Regions from separate parts of the Clostridium perfringens genome, predicted to be linked through region 2. Evidence: riboswitches for the same ligand, from Rfam matches in the RefSeq annotation. Region 2 holds a riboswitch; each other region holds the start of a gene.

Region 1 (2,274 bases), 990 kb from region 2:
TCAGTAATTTTAGAAAATAATTATAATATAGCCAATCTTCCTTATGAGATAGCTAATGATATAAGTATATTAGATGATTTAAAAAATAATTATACTGAAGTAAGATTAAGCGACTATTTAGAATCTAAAGGACATGATATAAGTTCTTATGAGGATGAAGGAAAAAAAGCTTATAAAAAGTTATTAAAAACATATATTTATTTAGATAAGAACGGAAATCCATATGGAACTATATACATAAAAAAAGGAAATAGAATTGCTCAGATGGTTTTAGCAAAATATTATAAAGCTAATTTTATAAAAACAGATGATGTTTCTAAACTTAAAAGTGTAAATAGAGGCGGTGGATTTTGTCATACAGGCTTTTAAAATTCCATTGTTTTGTAGAGAAAACTTAAATTATAATATATAAATCGGAATAGTTAGGAAAGTTTTAGAATGAGATAGGAACTTATTCTAAAGCTTTTTTAATTTCTACTTATATTTTACTTGGTTTTAATTTAGTATATTTTTTATATTTAGCTTAAATAATTATTAAGTATATTATTACTTATTTTTATAAATTTACTTGAAATTGAAAAAAATTGATAGTATAATTTAAAAAAAGTGAATATTTAATCGTAAGTGCTAGGGGTGCATTTTATATGCTGAGAGGATAATATCTATCTAACCCTTAAAACCTGATGTAGTTAGTACTACCGTAGGGAAGCATAAACTGTTGTTTATTTATATTTATACTTTAAAAAGTTATAAATGTATCTATATAAGTGTTTATTAAGCTTGCCTTATGGCAAGCTTTTATTTTTTATAAAAAAATAGGATCCTATATTAATTTAACTGCGCAGTTAAAAAATTAAAATAAGGAGAACTAATATGAATTATACAACTCAAATGGATGCTGCTAAAAAAGGAATAATAACAAAGGAAATGCAAGTAGTTTCAGAAAAAGAAGGAATTAATATTGAAACTTTAATGAATTTAATGGCTGAAGGAAAAATTGTAATACCAGCTAATAAAAATCATAAAAGTATAAGTGCAGAAGGTGTTGGACAAGGGTTAAGAACTAAAATAAATGTTAACCTAGGAATTTCAAAGGACTGTGCCAATATAGAATTAGAGTTAGAAAAAGTTAAAAAAGCAATAGATATGAATGCAGAATCTATAATGGATTTAAGTAATTATGGTAAAACTTATGATTTTAGAAAAAGACTTGTAGAAGTTTCTACGGCTATGATAGGAACTGTACCAATGTATGATGTAGTAGGTTTCTATGATAAAGAGCTTAAAGATATAACTGTTGATGAATTTTTTGAAGTTGTAGAAAAACATGCAAAGGATGGAGTTGACTTTGTTACTATACATGCTGGATTAAATAGAGAAACAATTGAAACTTTTAGAAGAAATAAAAGACTTACTAATATAGTTTCTAGAGGAGGATCTCTTCTTTTTGCATGGATGGAATTAAATAATAGAGAAAATCCTTTCTATGAATATTTTGATAGATTATTAGATATATGTGAAAAGTATGATTTAACTTTAAGTTTAGGGGATGCTTGTAGACCAGGTTCAATAGCTGATGCAACTGATGCTGTACAAATCAAAGAATTAATTACTCTTGGAGAGCTAACAAAAAGAGCTTGGGAAAGAAATGTACAAGTAATAATAGAGGGTCCAGGGCATATGGCAATGAATGAAATAGAAGCTAATGTTTTATTAGAGAAAAAATTATGCCATGGAGCACCATTTTATGTTTTAGGACCAATAGTAACTGATATTGCACCAGGATATGATCATATAACAAGTGCTATAGGAGGGGCTATGGCAGCTTCTTATGGAGCAGATTTTCTTTGTTATGTAACACCAGCAGAACATTTAAGACTTCCTAATTTAGAGGATGTAAGGGAAGGAATAGTTGCCACAAAGATAGCGGCTCATGCAGCTGACATAGCAAAAGGAATTTCTGGGGCAAGGGACATAGATAATAAAATGAGTGATGCTAGGAAAAGACTAGATTGGGACGAGATGTTTTCTTTAGCTATAGATAGTGAAAAAGCCATTAGATATAGAAAAGAATCTACTCCTGAACATAAAGATAGTTGTACAATGTGTGGAAAAATGTGCTCTATAAGAAATATGAATAAGATTCTAGAAGGAAAGGATATAAATCTTTTAAGAGAAGACTAAAAATATTAGAGATATATTAAAAAATATTATTCGAGACTTTTAATATATCTCTATTTTTATTCTTAAATACGAACTTTAATTAATAAAAAC
Region 2 (2,274 bases):
CAATTGAATTTGAAGTTTCACCTATAAGGGTTTTTATTTCAGCTAAATTACCCTTTATAAGTGAAGGCTCTCCCTCTAGTATTAATTTTTTAGCAAAATCTTTTCTAAGTTTTGATGCTTGTACACCTACTGGATCTAAAACAGAGGGAATTCCTTTTTCCTTTGCTATTTTCATAGAAATCATTGATGACTCCATTTGGTAAGGCTCTAAAGTTCCTATATTAACTAATAATCCATTAGCCATTTTTGTTATATCTTTTAATTCATCATGATGGGTAGCCATAAGAGGTAAGCCTCCATAATTAATGGTTACTTGTGCTAAATCATTAACTGTAACATAATTAGTTATCATATGTATTAAAGGATTTTCTCTTTTTAAAACTTCCATTTTTATTCCTCCTAGTAAAATTTATAGAAATGATGTGTTGGTCCAACACCCTTTCCAAGTTCAAAGCCATTTTTTATAGCACCTGTAATATATTCTTTTCCACCTCTCACAGAATCAACTATATTCATTCCCTTTGATAAATTAGCTGTAATAGCTGATGATAAGGTACATCCTGTTCCATGAGTATGCTTTGTATTTATTCTCTCTTCATTAAAAAGAGTAAAGTTTTCACCATCATATAAAATATCTATGGCCTCTCCTTCTAAATGTCCACCCTTAATTAAAACATTTTTTGCTCCTAATTTTTTAAGATCACAGGCTGCTTTTTTCATATCTTCTATTGTAAGTATTTCTCTACCTAATAATTCTTCTGCCTCTGGTAAATTTGGAGTTATCAAAGTAGATATAGGTATTAACTTTTCTATTAAAGTATTTTTTGCATCATCTGATAAAAGCTTAAATCCACTTTTTGAAATCATAACAGGATCTAATACTATTTGAGGCAATTTTTCTACTCTTCCTAAAGCATTACTTATGGCTTCTATTGATTCAATTTTAGATACCATGCCTATTTTTATGGCTCCTACTTCTATATCATTAAAAATAACATCTATTTGTTTTTCTATTATTTCAGGAGTAACATCCATTATTCCAAAAACTCCTTGAGTATTCTGAGCTGTTATGGCAGTTATTATACTCATTCCGTAAACTCCATTAGCAGAAAAAGTTTTTATATCAGCCTGTATTCCTGCTCCCCCCGAACTATCTGACCCTGCAATTGTTAATGCATTAAATAATTTACTCATATTTTTCACTCCTTCTAAAAAAGAAAAAGCATATACAGCCCTAAGGCTATATATGCTTTAAAATCAATTTAAATATATGTGTCTCTTGGGCTTCCCTACGCTGGTATTAACCAGATCAGGTTAAAGGGTCAAGAAATTTCATTTCTAATCTCAGCCAGACACTACTGGCACCCCTAGCTATTTTTTATGCTATTTTCTAATCCAAATGATATCATAGTCACCCTTCTTTTTCAACATACCTTTTTTGAAATTTTTTAATTTAAGGATTATAATCTTAAATATATGATGAAGCTTAGGAGGATATTTTATGGTTAGCTTAGTTTTAGAAGGAGGAACTTTTCGTCCTATTTTTAGTGCAGGAGTTATGGATGCTCTTCTTGATAATAATATAATATTTCCTTACTGTATTGGAGTTTCAGCAGGAATAACTAATGGTTTTTCATATTTTTCTAATCAAAAAGGAAGAAATATTGAAATATTAAAAAAATATAGAAATGATAAGAGATATTTAAGTCTTTCTAACTTCTTTAAGTGTAGAAGCATCTTTGGTTTAGATTTTGTATTTGATGAATTAGCAAATAAACTCTTCCCTTATGATTTTAATGCACTTTCAAATTATAAGGGAAGAGTTTTAGTAGGTGTTACAAATGCTAACACAGGAAAAACAGAATACTTAGATGGAAAAGTTAAAGATGAAAAATATATGGCTTTAAGAGCAACTTGCGCTATTCCTATACTTTTCCCAGCAATAAAAATAAATGGAAATGAATATTATGATGGTGGACTATTAGATCCTATTCCAATAAAAAAAGCTATAGCAGATGGAAATGAAAAACACTTAATAGTTCTTACTAGACCTAAAAGTTATAGAAAAACCTTAGGAAAAAGTAATAAGTTAGCATCTAAAATAGTGGGACGTAAATACCCTAACTTAAAAGATACATTTTTATCAAGACATATAAAATATAATGAAACAGTAAAATTTTGCGAAGAATTAGAAAGAGCTGGGAAGGCGATTATAATAAGACCAAATGAAGATGAAGCTATTGAAAGTTTTGAAAAAGATGTAACTAAATTAGA
Region 3 (2,274 bases), 1.4 Mb from region 2:
ATTTCTTATCTATTTCAAATGATCCCGCTAGTCCTAAAGCCATATTTGACAGTATGTAATCAAGTAAAAATTGTACTGGGTGTACTATAAAAGCTCCGTTTAATATTTTCAAAAGCCCAAATATCAATCCTCCTGTAACTCCAACAGTTCTTCCATATACTAATGATAAAAGCATTATTGGAAGCATAGAAAAGAAAGTTATTCCACCACCTTGAGGATATCTAACTAAAGGTATCATATAAAGCACATAAGAAATAGCTACACTTAGTCCAATCATGATAATTTCTCTTGTTGTAATTTTATGTTTTCTTAAATCTAATATGTATAAACCTAATATTAAAATTCCAATTAAAGCTACTAAATAAACACTCATTATTTTTCACCTTCATCATACGCCATATTCCAAAAATCAAGTTCGTACAAACTAGCTCTTTTAAATATATCTATTAATCTTTTTTGTTTTTCTTCAGATAAGTTTGAACATTTTTTATCTACGTAAGCTAACCACTCATCTGTAAACTTATCAAATCCATCAGAAGCATACTCATCAATCCAAGGTTTAAAGAAATTCCCCTGTAATTTGTTAGAGTATTTTTTTGAAATATATTTTCCTATATAGCTATAACTCCATGTACATGGTAAAGTTGCAATAGCAATCTCATCTAAATCTCCGGTTAACGCTATTGCTTGCATATAGCTTGTATAACTTATAGTAGTACTCTTATATTCTCTTTTCTCTGCTTCTAATTCTGATATACCAAATCCTTTTAAATATTCTATATGTACCGCTGTTTCATCCTCCATAGTTCCCTTTGTTGAATTATAAAAGAATTTCATTTCTTCCATAGTTTTAGCTTTAACTACTCCAGCACAAAAAACTTTAGCATATTCTTTTAAATAAAGGTAATCCTGAACTAAATATTCTCTAAATTTATTCTTATCAAGAGTTCCTTCTCCAATTTCCTTTATAAATGGGTGATCTAAATACTTCTCCCATATAGGCATTGCTTCTTTTAATAATTTTTCTGTAAATCTCATATTCTATATCTCCTTTAATCTTATGATTAAACCTAATAGCCCAAATAAGAATTACCTCAAAGTTTTATAAAACTCTAACTAAAAACTTCATACAATTTTTAGTTTATAATCATAGCCTGTTATAATATGTCTAATAAAAAAATAAAAGCTACATCCATGTAGGATGTAGCTTAATTTATAAAAAGTCATAATAATCTAACCATATAAAATACTATTATAAAACTTTCTACAGGCTTTCCTACGCTGGTATTATCCAGATCAGGTTTAAGGGTTAATAACGAAATGTTATCTCTCAGCCAAAGGCACCCCTAGCTATAAAGTCTATAATTATTATATATATTTTTCCTAATAAATTCTAGTTATATTTTAAATTAAGTATCTATTTTAGATGTGTATTGATTTTTACCCATAAATTTTTTATAGTTTAAAACCTCATATAAAAATTATTCCAATAATCTCTATTTTGCATCATCATTTCTCTAAGCTCTTCGTCATTACCATACTCATCATACCACTTTTCTAAAATTTCATAGGCAATGCCATGATATAATAAACTTCCTATAACAAAGGGCTTAGCTGGTACATCACTTAGAGACATTATGGTTACACCTGTTCCTATGGTTCCATATATAATAGCTCTCTCTGGAGTAACAAAAGATTTCGCCTTCTTTTTAAAGTCAGTATCTCTTATGTATTTCTTTAATCTTTTAGGTGTAGGAATAACTATAGCTTTTATCATTTTTTTCAATCCTTAAAATTACTCTTATTAGAAATATATATTAAATATTATCTTATTATTCTAAAGTACCAATTTATTTTTCTTAAATGCATTTTAAACCTATTGGAAAGCCTAGAATATGTTATAATCTTATAAGAATTATTTTGGAAGGAGCTATTTAAATGGCGAGTAAGTTTTATTTACACAAAGGTAAAAACAAAAAAGCTGAACAAGGCAGACCTTGGATATATATTGATGAAATAAACGAATATGATGGAGATTATGAAAACGGAGATATAGTTGAAGTTTACAATCATAAAGGTTATTTCTTAGGAAAAGGCTATATAAATGACAGAAGTAAAATAACTATAAGAATAATGACTAAAGATATAGATGAAGAAATAGATGAGGATTTCTTCAAGAGAAGATTTAAAACTGCATGGGAATATAGAAAGAAAGTTATAGATACATCTTCATGTAGATTCATCTTTGGAGAGGCTGATTTCCTTCCTGGTTTA

The links. Region 2 has a riboswitch for thiamine pyrophosphate ahead of thiD (bifunctional hydroxymethylpyrimidine kinase/phosphomethylpyrimidine kinase). Riboswitches for the same ligand answer to the same signal wherever they lie in the genome.
Region 1: another riboswitch for thiamine pyrophosphate. It lies ahead of thiC (phosphomethylpyrimidine synthase ThiC); the one in region 2 lies ahead of thiD (bifunctional hydroxymethylpyrimidine kinase/phosphomethylpyrimidine kinase).
Region 3: another riboswitch for thiamine pyrophosphate. It lies ahead of tenA (thiaminase II); the one in region 2 lies ahead of thiD (bifunctional hydroxymethylpyrimidine kinase/phosphomethylpyrimidine kinase).

The regions. Positions count from the first base shown of each region.
Region 1 covers NZ_CP065681.1:2,779,007-2,781,280, reverse strand. The annotation lists gene I6G60_RS13015 (dUTP diphosphatase) at 1-369, shown strand, start outside; TPP riboswitch at 620-724, shown strand; gene thiC (phosphomethylpyrimidine synthase ThiC) at 874-2,184, shown strand.
Region 2 covers NZ_CP065681.1:1,789,039-1,791,312, reverse strand. The annotation lists gene thiM (hydroxyethylthiazole kinase) at 1-388, opposite strand, end outside; gene thiD (bifunctional hydroxymethylpyrimidine kinase/phosphomethylpyrimidine kinase) at 400-1,194, opposite strand; TPP riboswitch at 1,270-1,379, opposite strand; gene I6G60_RS08680 (patatin-like phospholipase family protein) at 1,502-2,274, shown strand, end outside.
Region 3 covers NZ_CP065681.1:437,580-439,853, reverse strand. The annotation lists gene thiT (energy-coupled thiamine transporter ThiT) at 1-373, opposite strand, end outside; gene tenA (thiaminase II) at 373-1,038, opposite strand; TPP riboswitch at 1,257-1,358, opposite strand; gene I6G60_RS02260 (hypothetical protein) at 1,463-1,777, opposite strand; gene I6G60_RS02255 (class I SAM-dependent rRNA methyltransferase) at 1,939-2,274, shown strand, end outside.